4 regions of the Arthrobacter sp. B0316-1-20 genome follow, and region 3 is predicted to be linked to each of the others. Evidence: riboswitches for the same ligand, from Rfam matches in the RefSeq annotation. Region 3 holds a riboswitch; each other region holds the start of a gene.
What was found. A riboswitch is a leader RNA that binds a small molecule or an ion and turns the genes downstream of it on or off. The one in region 3 is predicted to bind S-adenosylmethionine.
Positions count from the first base shown of each region.

Region 1: linked by a shared signal. The riboswitch ahead of AC5RW2_RS20225 (O-acetylhomoserine aminocarboxypropyltransferase/cysteine synthase family protein) and the one ahead of AC5RW2_RS11675 (flavin reductase family protein) in region 3 are both predicted to bind S-adenosylmethionine.
Region 2: linked by a shared signal. The riboswitch ahead of AC5RW2_RS25485 (methionine ABC transporter ATP-binding protein) and the one ahead of AC5RW2_RS11675 (flavin reductase family protein) in region 3 are both predicted to bind S-adenosylmethionine.
Region 4: linked by a shared signal. The riboswitch ahead of AC5RW2_RS13955 (hypothetical protein) and the one ahead of AC5RW2_RS11675 (flavin reductase family protein) in region 3 are both predicted to bind S-adenosylmethionine.

Region 1 covers NZ_JBNHHC010000012.1:94,445-98,502, forward strand. Annotated here, with positions in the region: gene malQ (4-alpha-glucanotransferase) at 1-1,898, opposite strand, end outside; SAM riboswitch class I at 2,222-2,316, shown strand; gene AC5RW2_RS20225 (O-acetylhomoserine aminocarboxypropyltransferase/cysteine synthase family protein) at 2,408-3,883, shown strand; gene AC5RW2_RS20230 (CoA-binding protein) at 3,880-4,058, shown strand, end outside.
Region 2 covers NZ_JBNHHC010000018.1:29,239-33,296, reverse strand. Annotated here, with positions in the region: gene AC5RW2_RS25495 (MetQ/NlpA family ABC transporter substrate-binding protein) at 1-627, opposite strand, end outside; gene AC5RW2_RS25490 (methionine ABC transporter permease) at 653-1,345, opposite strand; gene AC5RW2_RS25485 (methionine ABC transporter ATP-binding protein) at 1,342-2,409, opposite strand; SAM riboswitch class I at 2,524-2,614, opposite strand; gene AC5RW2_RS25480 (LLM class flavin-dependent oxidoreductase) at 2,694-4,058, opposite strand, start outside.
Region 3 covers NZ_JBNHHC010000006.1:66,970-71,027, reverse strand. Annotated here, with positions in the region: gene AC5RW2_RS11690 (amino acid ABC transporter ATP-binding protein) at 1-270, shown strand, start outside; gene AC5RW2_RS11685 (hypothetical protein) at 564-776, shown strand; gene AC5RW2_RS11680 (prephenate dehydratase) at 864-1,733, shown strand; SAM riboswitch class IV at 1,897-2,011, shown strand; gene AC5RW2_RS11675 (flavin reductase family protein) at 2,064-2,570, shown strand; gene AC5RW2_RS11670 (aldo/keto reductase) at 2,620-3,609, opposite strand; gene AC5RW2_RS11665 (alpha/beta hydrolase) at 3,745-4,058, opposite strand, start outside.
Region 4 covers NZ_JBNHHC010000007.1:185,327-189,384, reverse strand. Annotated here, with positions in the region: gene AC5RW2_RS13965 (GAF domain-containing serine/threonine-protein kinase) at 1-1,229, shown strand, start outside; gene AC5RW2_RS13960 (VOC family protein) at 1,364-1,753, shown strand; SAM riboswitch class IV at 1,833-1,963, shown strand; gene AC5RW2_RS13955 (hypothetical protein) at 1,993-2,349, shown strand; gene AC5RW2_RS13950 (glycosyltransferase family 2 protein) at 2,411-3,208, opposite strand; gene AC5RW2_RS13945 (PIG-L family deacetylase) at 3,217-4,058, opposite strand, start outside.

The DNA.
Region 1 (4,058 bases), on a different contig from region 3:
AGCACTGCCTCTTGGGCTGCCTGGTCCAAAGCCCGTTCCTCCTCCACGGGCCGGTTCAGCAGGCCCAGCGATTCGCGCAACTCCACGTGCTTGCCCGCCAGGTAGCCGGCGGTGGGCGGCAGGTCGTGCGTGGTGACGCTGGTCAGGCAGGAACGGCGGTACCGCTCGGGTGCGCGGGGGCTGCCGTCCTCGTACTCAAACCACAGGATGGAGGTCCCCAGGATGCCGCGCTCGGCCAGGTAGTCCTGCACGCCCGGCTCGAACACCCCGAGGTCCTCACCAATGACGACGACGCCGGCCCGTTCCGCTTCCAGGGCGAGGATGCCGATCAAGGCCTCGTGATCGTAGTAAACGTAGGCGCCTTCGCCGGGAGGGCTGCCGGCGGGGATCCACCAGAGCCGGAACAGCCCGAGGATATGGTCCACCCGGATGCCGCCGGCGTGCCGCAGGATGGTCCGCAGCATGTCCCGGTAGGCAACGTAGCCGGATTCGGCCAGGCGGTGCGGATGCCACGGGGGCTGTGACCAGTCCTGGCCCTGTTGGTTGAACATGTCCGGCGGCGCGCCCACGGAGATGCCGGGGGTCAGCACATCCTGCAACGTCCAGGCGTCGGCGCCGGTGGGATGGACGCCGACGGCGAGATCGTGCACTATCCCGATGTTCATTCCCGCATCGAGGGCGCTGGCCTGCGCCGCCTCGAGCTGCTCGTCGCACAGCCACTGCAGCCATTGATGGAACTCGATGCGGTCCTTCAGCTCGCTGCGCTGCGCTTCGATGAACACGGCATCCGACCACTCCGGTGCCCCAGCCGGAACAGTTTCGGCCATGGCACACCACAGGGCAAAGCGCTCCAGCCCCTCGCCTTCCTGCGCGCGGAAGGCCTCGAACCGCTGCTGGCGTTCCGCGGACCGGGGCACAGCGAAGACCGTTTCCAGCGCCTGCAGCTTGGCCGCAAAAACCGGGTCGCGGTCCAGGATGCCGGCGTCCAGGTTCGCGTCGTGGAAGTTGTTGGCCAGCGGGATGCCGCTGGCTTCGGGCACGTCCTCGACCCGCAGGTACAGCGGATTGACGAACCGGCGCGTGGAGGGCAGGTAGGGCGAGGGCTCCACCGGCGGTTTCGGCTGGGCCGCGTGCAGCGGGTTGATCAGGACGAAGCCCGCGCCCTTTGCGGCAGCCGTCTCGGCGAGGCTGGCCAGATCATGCAGGTCGCCGATGCCCCAGGAGGACCGCGAGCGCACGGAGTACAGCTGTGCCATCAACCCCCACGTGCGGGGCAGGCGGTCCGCGGTGGTCAGGCGCCGCGGGGTGACCACGAGGGCGCACCGCGCCTCGCTGTCGGTTGGCTCCGGGGCCGCGCCGGTTCCGGGCTCCATCGATTCCGACCGGTCCGGGGCCGCGCCGGTCCCGGCCTGCATCACCTCCGGCATTTCCGGGGCTGCGCCGGTCCCGGCCTCCACCGCCTCCGGCCGCTCCGCTACCTCCAGCGTGTGCCAGCCCAGCGGGATGTCCGCCGGCACCACCGCCGTGAAACGAACAGGCGGGGCACCTTCCGCATCCTCCGACCCGCCGGCCAGCACCTCGACGTCGCGCCGGGAGCCGTCCTCCAGCAGGATCCGGACCCGCGGACGGACGCCGCGCCGCGCATTGACCGGAACCTCGGTGGCAGCGCCTTGGCGGACGACGACGGCGGGCGGCAGCGTGCGCTGCACCGGTGCCAGTTCAGCGGCCCGGAGGGAAGCCGTCACGTCGTCGTCGGTGGCACAGGGGACGCCCAGCGCGGTGAGGACGGAAACCAGCGTTGCCTCACTGACTGTTTTCTCGTCGCCATCCCAGCCGCGGAAGGTAATGCCAACGCCATGTTTTCCCGCGAGGCGCTGCAGCGCCGAAAGTTCAGCCATAGACCCAATCTACGGTGAACTGTCCGGACCCGGGAACGTTCGTCACGCCGGTACGGCGAAGGTCGTGGCTCCGACGCGCGGCGAGCACCGCCGTCGTGCCGGGCATTCGCAGGCCGGACAAACAGCGAGGCGTCGTCCGCAATTCCGAACGTCCAAAGCGTTCGCGAGGCCGGGCGGCGAAGGCGGGCACCGCCGTCGTACCGGGCCGCCGCAAGCCCGGGCATCCGCACGGCGTGCTGCCTCAGGGCCCGGGCGCCCACAGCCCGGACGCAACGCGGCTCAACATTTTTTGGTGCCGCGGCCGTTGGTTGCGAGAATGGACGGGACCATCCCGAGCGGTTGAGAGATCTGGCTCTTTGACACCGCAGCAACCATCCGGACGCCACCGGAAAGGTGCTACCGCCAGAAGCGATGGAGAGAGCGCAAGCAATCTTTGATCCAGACGGTGCCTGCCGGTGCCGCCAGGACCGTCATTCCGGGAACCCAAGTTTTGAAGGAGCAACCGCCTGATGGCTGAACGCACATTCGGTTTCCGCACCCGTGCCCTGCACGCCGGCGGCACGCCCGACGCCGAGCACGGTGCCCGGGCCGTACCGATCTACCAGAGCACCTCGTTCGTGTTCAAAGACACCGACGACGCCGCGAACCTCTTCGCGCTGCAGAAGTACGGCAACATTTACTCGCGCATCGGCAACCCCACGGTCGCCGCGTTCGAGGAGCGCATCGCCTCGCTCGAGGGCGGCATCGGCGCGGTGGCCACGTCCTCGGGCATGGCCGCCGAGTTCATCACCTTCGCGGCCCTGGCCGGGGCGGGCGATCACATCGTGGCCTCGTCCAAGCTCTACGGCGGCACCATCACCCAGCTGGACGTGACGCTGCGCCGGTTCGGCGTGGAGACCACGTTCGTCGACTCCAACGACCCGGCCGACTTCGCCGCGGCCATCGGGGAGAACACCAAGGCCGTCTACACCGAGATCGTGGCCAACCCGTCCGGCGACATCGCGGACCTCGCCGGCCTGGCCGCGGTGGCGCACGACGCCGGGCTCCCCCTGGTCGTGGACGCCACCCTGAGCACGCCCTACCTGATCCGTCCGATCGAGCACGGCGCGGACATCGTGATCCACTCCGCCACCAAGTTCCTGGGCGGCCACGGCACCACCCTGGGCGGCGTCGTCGTCGAATCCGGCCGTTTCAACTGGGGCAACGGCAAGTTTCCGCAGATGACCGAGCCGGTGCCCAGCTACGGCAACGTGTCCTGGTGGGGCAACTTCGGCGAGTACGGCTTCCTCACCAAGCTCCGGTCCGAGCAGCTGCGCGACATCGGCCCGTCGCTGTCGGCACAGTCCGCGTTCCAGCTGCTGCAGGGCGTGGAAACGCTGGCGCAGCGGATGGACGAGCACCTGGCCAACGCCCGCACCGTGGCCGAGTGGCTGGAAGCCGACGAGCGCGTCTCCTGGGTCAGCTACGCCGGCCTGCCCGGGCATCCGCATTACGAGCGGGGCCGGAAGTACCTGCCCAAGGGCGTGGGCTCCGTGTTCAGCTTCGGCGTCAAGGGCGGCCGCACCGCAGGCCAGAAGTTCATCGAATCGCTGCAGCTGGCCAGCCACCTGGCCAACATCGGCGACGCCCGCACCCTGGTGCTGCACCCGGGATCGACCACCCACCAGCAGCTCACCGCCGACCAGCTGGTGGCTGCCGGCGTGCCCGAGGACCTGATCCGCATCTCGGTGGGTCTGGAAGACGTGGACGACATCCTCTGGGATTTGGACCAGGCGCTGGCCGCCTCGCAGCAGGCCGGCGCCGAGCACGGCCCCAGCCGCGACCATGAGGACGCCGCGTTCGACAGCTCCGAGTTCGCCTCGCCCAGCTATGCCGGCGAATCCTGCACGATCCCGGCGGAGCGCTCCCCCCGGACAGAGCCCGGAACGCGCGTAGTCGAGTCCGTCGAAGAACTGATCGAAGCCGAAGAAGGAGCCGCCAAGTGACCGCGACACCGGAACGCACCTGGATCGGCCCGTCCGCCGCGGAGCGTCTGAACATCCTGCGCAACACCAAATCCATCGCCATTGTCGGCGCCTCGGACAAGCCGAGCCGGGCCAGCTACTTCGTGGCCACGTACCTGCTGTCCAGCTCGCCGTACAAGGTGTATTTCGTGAACCC
Region 2 (4,058 bases), on a different contig from region 3:
ACTGCGCGGATTGCCGGTGACATCGCGGATCTTCGCGGTGCGAGGCTCCACTGCCGGATCGAGTTTCAGTAGTCCCTCGCGCTGCAGCAACCAGAGCGCCTGCCCTTGGTTGGCCGCATCGTTTGGCAGCAGCAGGACAGCGCCTGGCGGCAGGTCCTCGACCGACTTGTAGCGGGTGGAGTAAAGCCCGAAGCCCCATTGGAAAAGCTCCACCGTTGGCGTCAGTTCGATGCCGCTGGCGTCCGCCGACTGCTGCATGTACCACTGGTGCTCGAAGATGGTGGCGTGGAACTGTCCCTCGGCCACGGCGCGGTTGGCTTGAATCGGATCCTGCAGGCCCACGGCCTCAAGCTTAACGTCGTAGTCAGGTGCAATCTTTTCGGCGACGAATTTGAGGATCCTTTCCTCGCCGGCCATCGCCGGTTCGAAGTGGACCTTCAACGGCGAGGCGACCTCGCCGTCGGCAGCGGCTGCGGTGGCCGGCCGGGACTGCTGCTGCACCAGCGACAAGCCCAAAACCAGGGCGGCGACGACGGCGATCGCCGCGATGCTCCATGGCAGGGCGGTGGACTGCTTGCGCAAGGTGAAACCGTGGTCGTGACCAGACCCGGTGGACGGTGTGCTCATGTGTGGTGCTCCTGGTTTTGTTCGATTAAGGGCGCAGCAGGGCGCGGGAAATGCGGTCGCCGGCGAACTGCACCAGCTGGACGGTGATGATCAGGACAACGATGGTGGCTGCCATCACGTGGGTATCGAACCGCTGGTAGCCGTACGTGACGGCCAGGTAGCCGATGCCGCCTGCTCCGATGGTTCCGGCGATGGCTGAGTATTCAATCATCGAGATGGTGTTAAGCGTGATCGCCGAGGTTAGGCCGGGCAGCGCCTCCCGCAGCTGGGTCTGACGGATGATTTGCCCGGTGGAACTGCCGGTGACCAGGCCGACGGCCATGTTCTCGCGAGGCAGGTCGTTTAGCGCGTTCTGCACCAGCCGGGCGAAGAACGGAATGCCGGCCAGCGTCATGGGGACAACAGCCGCGGCAATGCCGATGGTCGTTCCGGTGACCCACTTGGTTAGCGGGATAATCGCTGCCATCAGCACCAGGAACGGCAGCGAGCGGCCCATGTTGACCAGCCAGCTGACCACACCATGCAGGCGCGGCCGGGGGAACAATCCGCGGCTGTCCGTGTTGTACAGCAGCACGCCGGTGGCGCCGCCAACCAAGATCACCAGGACCATCACTATGCCGACCATCGCCCAGGTTTCCCCGTAGGAAGGCAGCAGCAGCCCGGGCAGGTCCGCCCAGGGCGTGTCCAGCCCGACGGCCGCTGTTTCGGCGGGCCTCATGCGCGCACCTCGATCTTCTCGTTGGCTTCGTGTTCTGCCGCGGCCGACGGCGGCGCTGTTGCCGGCCGTGTGCCGGCCGTGACTGCCGCAGGGCGATCCGCGACCAGGCCCAGTCGTTCCAGATAGGCGCGCACCTCGGCCTCCGGCCGGCCGGCAACTCCGATTTCGGCCCGGCCAAGCACCGATTCGCCGTGGGCTTCCACCGAACCGCCCAGCAGCGCCACGCGTACACCCAGGCCTGTGGACAGCCGGGTGAGCCACTCCGGGTCCACCGGACCGTGCCGGTAGGAGATGGACAGCGCATAATCAAACCCGACTGGTAACGGCAGCGCCCGCACCGGCAGCAACTGGCGGCCGGCACCGGAACCCGGGTCCGCCACGAGCGCGCCGATCGGCCCGTATTCTGAAACCCGTCCGTTGGCCAGCACGGCCACCTGGTCGGCGACGTGGCGCACCACGTCCATTTCATGGGTGATCAGGATGACGGACAGTCCCAGCTCTGTGCGCACATCGTCCAGCAGGTCTAGGATCTGCTGGGTGGACTCCGGATCCAAGCCGGACGTTGATTCGTCGGAGAGCAGGATCCTGGGCCGAAGCGCCAGGGCCCGGGCGATGCCGACCCGCTGCTTCTGGCCGCCGGAGAGCTGGCCCGGATATGCATTGGCCTTGTGCAGCAGGCCCACCCGGTCCAACAGCTCGGCTACACGGGCCTCGATCTGCGGATGCACCACGCCCAGATTGCGCAAAGGAAGCGCAACATTTTCGGCAACCGTCATCCGGCGCAGTAGTGCGGAGTGCTGGAAGATGGTCCCGATCGCGCGGCGTTCGCTGCGCAGTGCCTGGCCGGACAGTGCGGACAGGTCGCGGCCGTCCACCAGCACCTGCCCCGAAGTTGGCTTTTCCAACAGGGAAATGCAGTGCGAGAGGGTCGTCTTCCCGGCCCCGGATGGACCGACGACGGCGGTAATCTCCCCCTGTTCAATGGTCAGGTTGATGCCCTTGAGCACCTCCGCCGTCCCGGTGCGTGTGGTGTAGCTTTTGTGCAGGTCGCGGATTTCGATCATCGGGGTCCGCCTGCGCTATAGCGTTTCAAACTGCTCCTCAAATTCGGGGAGCCCCGGGGCACGGCCCATCGCGACGGCGCACGCATGGCGCCGCCGGAACGATCCGGCGCTGGTTCTCCATCGGTTCTGGCATTAGCACCGTGCGGCAATTGCCGGGTTGCTGCGGCGTCGTCGAGCCAGATCTCTCAGCCGCTCTGGATGGTTCTTATCGACGGCGGTGCGCTGCCCGGGAGGGGCGGCACACCGCCGTCGTAATTCAGGTGGTTCTTAGCTGAACGCCGAGGTCAGCGGACCAGGGAGTTCTCCAGCCGGAAGCCGGCCGCGCGGTGGTTCCCGGGCAGCTTGTCGCCGCGGCCGAAGAGCTTGTTGCGCAGCGTTCCCGGCGCGTACTCGGTGGGGTATGCGCCCAGCTTCTGCAGCTCCGGCACCACGTATTCCACGACGTCTTCGAAGGTGCCCGGAGTGATGGCGTAGGCCAGGTTGAAGCCGTCCACGTCGGTCTCGTCGACCCACTCCACCAGCTTGGCGGCGACGTCCTTGCCGGAACCGACCGTGATCGGGCCGAAGCCGCCAACGCCGACCCATTCCGCCAGTTGGCGGATGGTCCACGGCTTGCCGCTGTCGCCGGAGGCCTTCTGGAAGGTTTCCACCGAAGACTGGATGGCGTTGGACTTCACGTTCTCGCCGATCACGTCGTCCGGGCCGTAGGTGGACAGGTCCACGCCCATCCAGCCCGAAATCAGGGCCAGCGCGCCGTTGACGTCCGCGTAGGACTTGTAGTCCTCGAACTTCGCCTGGGCGGTGGCGTCGTCCGGGCCGGTCACCACGGTCTGCATGGCGTAGATGCGGACGTCGTAGCGGCCACGGCCGGCGGCCTCAGCGGCGTCGCGGATCTTCTTCACCGATGCCGCGAGCATTTCCTTGGTGGGGCAGGTGACGAACACGGCTTCGGCGTTTTCCGCAGCGAACTGGGTGCCGCGCTTGGAGGCGCCGGCCTGGAAGATCACCGGGGTGCGCTGCGGGCTCGGTTCGGTGATCGCGATTCCCGGCACCTTGAAGTACTTGCCCTCGTGCCGGATTTCATGCACCTTCGCCGGATCCGTGAAAACGCCGGACTCGCGGTCCTTTACCACGGCGTCGTCTTCCCACGAACCCTCGAGCAGCTTGTAGATGACCTCAAGGTATTCGTCGGCGTGGTTGTAGCGCTCGTCGTGCTCCAACTGGTCTTCCTGGCCCATGTTGCGGGCGGCCGAGGGCAGGTAGCCGGTCACCACGTTCCAGCCGACGCGGCCGTTGGTCAGGTGATCCAGCGTGGCCAGGCGGCGGGCGAACGGGTACGGGTGCTCATAGGCGGTTCCCGCGGTGACACCGAAGCCGAGGTTCTCGGTGACCGCTGCCATGGCCGACACCAGCATGAACGGATCGTTCACCGGGACCTGGGTGCCGGCGCGCAGCGTCGTCTCGTTGGACGAACCAAAGACGTCGTAGGTGCCGAGCACGTCGGCAATGAACAGCCCGTCGAACAGGCCCTTCTCCAGCACTTTGGCTAGATGCGTCCAGTAGCCGATGGTGTTGTAGGTGGCGGACTTGTCCTGCGGGTGGCGCCAGAGGCCGGGTGACTGGTGGCCCACGCAGTTCATGTCGAACGC
Region 3 (4,058 bases):
CCCTCGCTGCTGCTGTTCGACGAGCCCACGTCCGCACTGGATCCTGAACTGGTGGGCGACGTGCTGCACGTGATCAAGGAACTGGCTGACGAGGGCTGGACCATGGCCCTGGTCACCCACGAGCTGGCCTTCGCCCGTGAAGTGGCCAGCGAAGTGGTGTTCATGGACGGCGGCGTGGTGGTGGAACGCGGACACCCCGAACAGGTGCTGCGCGAACCGCGGGAGGAGCGCACCCGGCAGTTCGTCCACCGGCTGCTCAACCCGTTCTAGGACCGGGTTCACTTCCGGCTGGCCCGCCCTCCCCCGACCGCTTCCAGCATCCGCGGCGGTCCCGCGTGACCGGTTTCCAACACGCGCGGCGGTCCCGCCTGACCTGCTTCCAGCACCACACCGCCGCGCCGGGTGTGGCGCACGCCACGCCGGTGCGAAATTCATCTGATGTCATCTGGGATGGCAGAATGTAAAGTTCCATGCACCGTTCCGCATGGCAGGCTCGTTCCGGCCGGAAGCTTCCATCCCGCGTTTCTCCTGCGCGGAAACCTCCGGCCACGAAAGGCAGAACCATGGCCACTTCCCTGGCTACCAAGTCGTTGACCGCACAGACGGCTTCCGAAGCGCACGATCTCCTGAATGCTGCGGTCGAAGAGTTGCAAAAGCTCGCCGCCATCGACGGCGATTGCGGCATCCTGGTCACTCGCACCGGCCCCGGGCAGTTTACGGTGGAGCTGAGCGACGACGTGCCCTACGGCATCACCCAGGAATCGCATCTGTACTAAGCGGTTGGCGGGCCGGTCCCGGTTATATGACGCCGCCCGGTTGCCCGGAATGAAGCGCCGGCCCGCCCCGGTGGGATAATTTCGCCCATGGCTCCAGCGATTGCGTACCAAGGTGAACCCGGCTCGAACTCCCACATGGCTTGCCTGGAAGTGCGCCCCGGTTGGGAAGCGGTGCCGTGTGCCAGCTTCGAGGATGCGTTCGCTGCCGTCACCGGCGGCGAGGCGGAACTGGCCATGATCCCCATCGACAACTCGATCGCCGGCCGGGTGGCGGACATCCACGCCCTGCTGCCGAAGACCACCCTGCAGATCGTGGAGGAATTCTTCCTGCCCATCCGTTTCAGCCTGCTGGGCGTACGCGGGGCCACCGTGGAGCAGGCCCGGGAGGTGCACAGCCACATCCATGCTTTGGGCCAGTGCCGCAAGCTGATCCGCAGGCTTGGGCTCACTCCGGTCATCGCAGGCGACACCGCCGGTTCGGCCCGGGAGGTGGCCGAATGGAACGACCCGACCAAGGTCTCCCTGGCGCCGCCGATGGCCGCCGAACTCTACGGTCTGGAGGTTTTCGCGGAAAAGGTCGAAGACGATCCGACGAACACCACACGGTTCGTGGTGCTGGCCGACCGCCGGCCGGTCCCGTCCCGCGAGGAACTTCCCGGTCCGGCCGTAACCAGCTTCGTGTTCCGCGTGCGGAACGTGCCGTCCGCGCTGTACAAGGCGCTGGGCGGTTTCGCCACCAACGGCATCAACATGACCCGGTTGGAGAGCTACATGGTGGGCGGCGAGTTTGCCGCCACCATGTTCATGGTGGACGTCGAAGGCCACCCGGACGATCCGGCCATGGTCCACGCCTTCGAGGAACTGGACTTCTTCACCACCGAAATACGCATCCTGGGCGTCTACCCGGCGCATCCGTTCCGGCAGCGGACCGTGCGCCCGGGCGCCGCCGCGCAGTAGCCGTGGGACCAGCAGTCGGACAGTAGCCTTCGGGGCAGCAGCCGTCGCACGGCCGCCCGTCGGGGCAGCAGACACCTCGCGGCGCCCGGAAGTAAAACGCTGCATTTGACGAACTGTTACCGGCGTTTGACCCAGGCCCTTCCCCGCTCTTAGCGTGGAGACGAATCAAGAGCGCCAACTTCACAGCCCTGGCTAGTTGGCCGGCAACCCTCTACCGTAGCGGGGTGCTCCAGGTGATGATTCGGCCCGCCGGGTATGTCGGCAGGCAAGTACGCGTATCCACCCGCAGCAGCTCGGCCGCAGCGGATGCGCCCAAGCCCCAAGGACGCCATGTCGCTACACCATGACCTGACCCCCCACACGTTGCGCTCCGCCTTCGGCCGGTTCCCCTCGGGCATCGCGGCGCTGTGCGCGACCGTCGACGGCGAGCCGCAGGGCATCGTCGCCTCCTCGTTCACCGTGGGCGTCTCCCTCGAGCCGCCGCTGGTGATGTTCGCCGTGCAAAACACCTCACGGACCTGGCCGCTGGTCCGCCGGGCCAACCGGATCGGCGTCTCGGTGCTCGGCACCGGGCACGACGGCGTCTGCCGCCAGATCGCGTCCAGGACCGGTGACCGCTTTGCCGGCCTGAGCCTGCACGGCACGGACGACGGCGCGCTTTTCCTCAACGACGCGGCGCTCTGGCTGTACTGCTCGGTGCACCAGGAAGTCCCGGCCGGGGACCACCACGTCGTGCTGCTGCAGGTGCACGGACTGTCCACGCACGACGGCACCCACGAGCCCCTGGTCTTCCACGATTCCGCGTTCCGCCGGTTGGAACAGCCGGCTTTCGTCTAGGACGCATGGTCCCGGCCCCGCCCGCAGCTGCGGGGCCGGGCGCGGGCAGCTAAGGCAGCGGCCTGCCTCGGGCCGCCACCCACAGGGAGTACCACTCCTCGCGGGTCATCGATGCTCCAACCGCTTCCGCCTCGGCACAGGCCCGGATCCGGTCCGGGCTGCTGGTACCGACGACCGGCCGGATGCCTGCCGGATGCCGCAGCAGCCAGCCCAGCACCACGGCTTCGGGCGGGCACCCCTTGTCCCGGGCAAGTTCCGTGACCAGGGCTGCCGCTGCTTGATCCGCCGGGGGAGAGGCATCCGCGGGCGCGGAAGCATCCGGTGTCGCGGCCTCCGCTGCCGCACGCCCGCTGTACCGGCCCTGGGCCAGCGCTCCCCAGGACTGCAGCTCCACCCCGTGGGCGGCGCAGTATTCCAAGGTGCCGTGCGGGAAGCTGATCCCCGGTCCCTCCGGGTGGTTCACCAGCACCCCTGACTCCAGCCAGTCGCGTCGGTACAGGCTCATTTCCAGCTGGTTCACCGCCAGCGGTTCATCCAGCGCCGACTGCAACCAGCGCATCTGTTCACCGGACATGTTCGAGACACCAAGGCGGCGGACCTTCCCGGCCATCCGAAGCTCGTTGAACGCCGCGGCGATCTCTTCGGCCGGCGTCAGCGGATCGGGCCGGTGGATCAGCAGCGTATCCAGGTGATCGGTGTGCAGCCGGCGCAGGCTCTCGTCGGTGCGGGCCAGGATGGCTTCCCGCGAGGAGTCGTAGTGCCCGACCATGCCGGGGACCGGCAGCCGAATGCCGCATTTGCCCTGCAGCCGGATCGAGTCGCGCAGCTCGGGACTTCCGGCCAACACCCGCCCGAACGCGGCCTCGGCCTTGCCGTGGGCGTAGATGTCGGCGTGGTCGAACGTCGTGATCCCGGCCTCCAGCGCCGCCGCCACGGCCGCGTGCGCGGCCGCCACATCGGCCGCTTCCAGCGGCCCGCTCCCCCAGCCACCACCCAACCCCATGCAGCCGAAAATGAGGCGCGAGCCGGCGTCGTTCATTGAAAGTTCCCCCTTCGCTGGACAGGTTTCCAGCGTACGACGGCGGTGCCCGGGGAGGCATCGGCGCCGGCCCCGGGTGATGCAGACACCGAAGAACGCTCGTCGCAGCGGGGCGCCGGTTCAACTCCGGCGGCATCAGCCGGTTTGGCGACGGAGGAACGCCACGCTGCGCTCCAGCACCTGCCACGCCGCTTCCAACTCCAGGTTGAACTGGAACTGGTGCCCCAGACCGGCCTCCGTGTGGGGGAAGAACTCCTCCACGGCCGCGCCCTTGATCCGCAGCGCTTCGACCAGCCCGAGCGAGTGCGGCAGCAACGGGTCCGTGTTGCCCGCTGACACGAAAGCCGGCGGGTAATCGGCGCCCACGTGCTTGGCCACGGAGGCCAGCGCGACGTACGGACGCTCCAGATAGTCCTTGGCCCCGGTGTAGGACCACAGCACCGTGCGCA
Region 4 (4,058 bases), on a different contig from region 3:
CGATGAACGAGGAAGAGTTCCGCCACGACAACGCCGAGATCAAGCTGTTGGCCCACCTGAATCACGGAAACCTGGTAACCCTTCTGGATGCGGGCATCGACCGGATCGAAGCCGGACATCCGCAGATTTACCTGGTCATGGAAATGATCGAAGGCGCAGACCTGAAGACCCGCTTGGCGGAGGGTGCCTTGCCGCCGCGGCATGTGGCGCAGATCGGCCATGATCTGGCAGAGGGCTTGGCCTACATCCACAACAACTCCGTGGTGCATCGGGACGTTAAGCCCGGGAACATCATGCTGTTCAACTACGACGACGGCGGGTCGCGTCTGCGAGCCAAACTCGCCGACTTCGGCGTCGCCGTCGTGATCTCTGAAGATGCCCATGTCTCTGGCATCTACGGCACTGCCGGCTACCTAAGCCCGGAGCAGGCGATGGGCGAACCCATAGGGCCGGCCAGCGACATCTATTCGCTGGGTTTGGTGCTGCTGGAATGTCTGACCGGTCAGGCCGCGTTCTCCGGGCCGCCGTTGGAATCTGCCGTCGCGCGACTCTTGCGCGATCCGGTGATTCCGGCCACGCTGGGGTCGGAGTGGGAGCGGCTGCTGACCGCGATGACCGCGCGCGAGCCAGAGGCACGGCCCACCGGCCGCGAGGTGGCGTTGATGCTGTCCGATCTGTCGCAATCGCGGCGCGGCCGGTACAAGGACGTTTCGATCATCCCGGCCGATGAGCCACAGCGGATGGAAGCGGTCCACCGCTACAACATCCTGGACACTCCGGCGGACGGCGCCTTCGACCGCATCACGGCGCTGGCCGCCCGGCTCTTCGCGGCCCCCATCGCTATTGTCAGTGTGGTGGACCACGACCGGATCTGGTTTAAGTCGCACCACGGGCTCGATATTGAGCAGATCGACCGGGAGCCTGGGCTCTGCGCGTCGGCGATCCTGCAGAACGGGCCGTGGATCATCAACAACGCGCCGGCGGACCCCCGCGCGTTGACCAACTCGCTGGTCGCCAGCGACTTCGGTCTGAAGTTCTACGCCGGCGTCCCGCTGAAGACCCGGGACGGCTACAACCTCGGCACGCTGTGCATCCTGGACTTCGAGCCGCGCGAGTTCAGCGCCGAGGACACGCTGACACTGGAGGACTTGGCCGCCGTGGTCATGAATGACTTGGAGCTGAGGTTGGAAAGCCGCCGGCACCTTGCGGAAGAGCCACTGGCGGTCTAGTCGACCGAATGGTCCGTGGTGTCACCGGGAAGGGCAGACAGCGAGGGCGATCTGCGGTAGCGTCCCAGCATCACCGCGAACCGCCCCGCGTGCGGCGCTGGCCATCGACCGGGAGGGCTCCCATGCTGCGAGGAATGAGCACGGTCAGCTACTGGACCGCCGATCTGCCGGCGGCTGTGGCCTGGTATTCGGACCTGCTGGGCACCCAGCCGTATTTCCAGCAGCCGGGCTATGCCGAATTCCGGATCGGCGACTATCAACATGAGCTCGGCCTGATCGACACACGGCACGCTCCGGCCGGACACGGGATAGATCCGGGCGGCGCCATCCTCTACTGGCATGTGGACGATGTGCAGGCCGCCCATCGGCGGCTGCTGGAGAAGGGCGCGAAGGAACTGGAGCCGGTCTTCGAGCGGGGGCACGGCTTCATCACGGCCTCGGTGGTCGATCCGTTCGGCAACGTCCTGGGCGTCATGCAGAACCCGCACTATCTGGAGATGCTGCGCGCCCGTCCGGGATCCTGAGCTCACCCCGCGTCAAACTGCTGGCCGGTCTAGGGATGGCTCGCCATTCTGTCAGCAGCGGGCGCTAGGTTAGAGACAGCTTCACGAGATGCGCGCCGCCCTCCGGCGAGAGGGCAGATGCTCCGACATGGCCGCACACCAACCCCAACCTCACGGGTGGTTCGGATGAAGAAGCGGTCCGTCTCCAACTGGAGCGGGCAAGAGCGTCCGCCGTGGCGGACTGTGGAAAAGGAACTGACGTGGCCACCTATGAAAACCGAGCCGATAACGAGCCTCAGATCAGAACGGAACGGTGCTCGGTATTCCTTCCGGGACACAAAGTCCATAGGATCCAGATCCGGAAGGCGCTGAGAGACGATGCCGGAGTTCCAGTGACCGTTCGTCTGGAGGTAGATGGGAAAGTGCGCCTCTTCGGCGCTGTGGAGGAACGACACTGCTGGCACCATGACACGGCGGACGTCGCGGAGGCACTGGCCCTCCCCTGCGGAGACATCAAGTGGTACGAACAGTGGAGATTACTGACCATCGAGACGATCGCGGACCAGCGGTTCTTCACCTTGGGATGGGTTGGCGAGGCATCGGAGTGCCGGTCTTAGCCCAAACACACCGGCGCTGAGCGTCTAGCTGTGCGCTTCCGCGCCTCTTCGGCCCGGCGCCTTACTGGCTAGCCGCTTCCAGATTGGCAAGGTACCCGGCAAATCCGCCCGGAGTCCGGCCCTGCAGCCGGCCTGACGTGGTGACCTGCAGATGCGCTGCGGGCAGCACCGTGCCGCCGAGCGACCGGATGGCTTCGACCAGCCGGACGTCCTCGTGCTCGGCGAGCGCCGGGAACCCGCCGGCCGCCAGATACATCGACGCCCGTACGCCGAGGTTGGCGCCGTGCACCCTGGTGCCAGGTTCCTGACCCGTATAGTTGTCGCGCCAGGCGCGCAGCAGTCCGGGTGCAAGGCTGGCCGGCTCCGGTTCCACGGTGCCGGCCACCGCGTCCGCTCCGGCGTTGGCCAGCCGGGCAAAGGACGTCAGCCAGTCATCCGGCACCAGGGTGTCCGCGTCAGTGCAGGCAAGCCAGGTCTGCTCGTCGCGGCCGTCGGCTTCCAGCCCGGCGGAGACTCCGGCCGCCCGTGCCGCCCCGACAGAGCCATAGTCGCCCGCCAGCACGGTGATCCGCCCGTCCGCCCGGGCCGCCTGCCTGGCGATCTGGGCCGAATGGTCGGTACACCGGTCCAGCACCACCACCAGCTTCACGCTGCAGTGTGGCTGCCGGGCCCGGAGCACGTCCATGGCCCGCCGCAGCCGGCGCAGGCATCTTCCAAGCATCTGCTCCTCGTTGTGCACCGGAACGACAACGGCGATGTGCCGCAACCTGGGTGCAGTGTCCCCTTCCCCGTCGGCAGAGGCTGTCGGTGTACCCGCTGCTGGACCCGCGAGCGGTGCGGCGGCCACTCCTGCAACCATGGCGGCGGTCACTGGGCGCGCTTCGGCGCTTGCAGCACTTCCAGCAGGAAGTCCCGTTCGCGATGGAGGGTGACCACGTCCCAGCCGGTGGATTCCTTGGCGAGCGCGTGGACCTGTTCGCCGTCCAGTTCCCAGCCGTCGACCGGGTGCAGCCAGTGGCACAGCAGCAAGTGCCCGCCGGGGTTCAGCTCTTCCTGCACCTGCCGGAGCAATTCCCGCAGCTCCTTACCGGTCAGGTAATAGCCGATTTCCGAAAGGGCCACCAGGTCGATGCCGTTGATGGCCGAGGCTGGCCACTCGGCCGGCAGTTTCGCCTGCAGCAGCTCCACATTGTCACGGTCCGCCAGCCGGCCGCCCGCCTGGTCCAGTGCAACGCTGCTGGCGTCCACCGCCACCAACCGGTCGCAACGATCGGCCAGCGCGGCGGTCAGCACGCCGATGGAACAGCCGACCTCCAGGCCGCTGCCGTACCGTTCGGCCGGGAGGGCGGCCAAGGTGACAACACGCTTCCGGCGTTCGTACCAACTGGACACGTAGTTCCACGGGTCCGGGTCGCTGCGATACAGCCGGTCGAAGATGTCCTCGGCGTGCTCCGATCCGGCGGAACCAGCCGGGATCCATGCAAACACTTCAACTTCACGGGCAAAGTGTTGTTGAAACGTTTCGCCTAGGAGCACTTCGTCGCTGGCTGCGGTGGACAGCGGCTGCGTCTGCGAGACGTGGCAGGCCAGGGCCAGCTGTTTGGCCGCCACGTCCTGCGCCGACAGCGGCAAAATCCGCCAGTTAGTCCAGCTCGTCTCGGCTTCCGGATCTGCCCAGTGCCAGTACCAGATCGGAAATTCCAACAGGT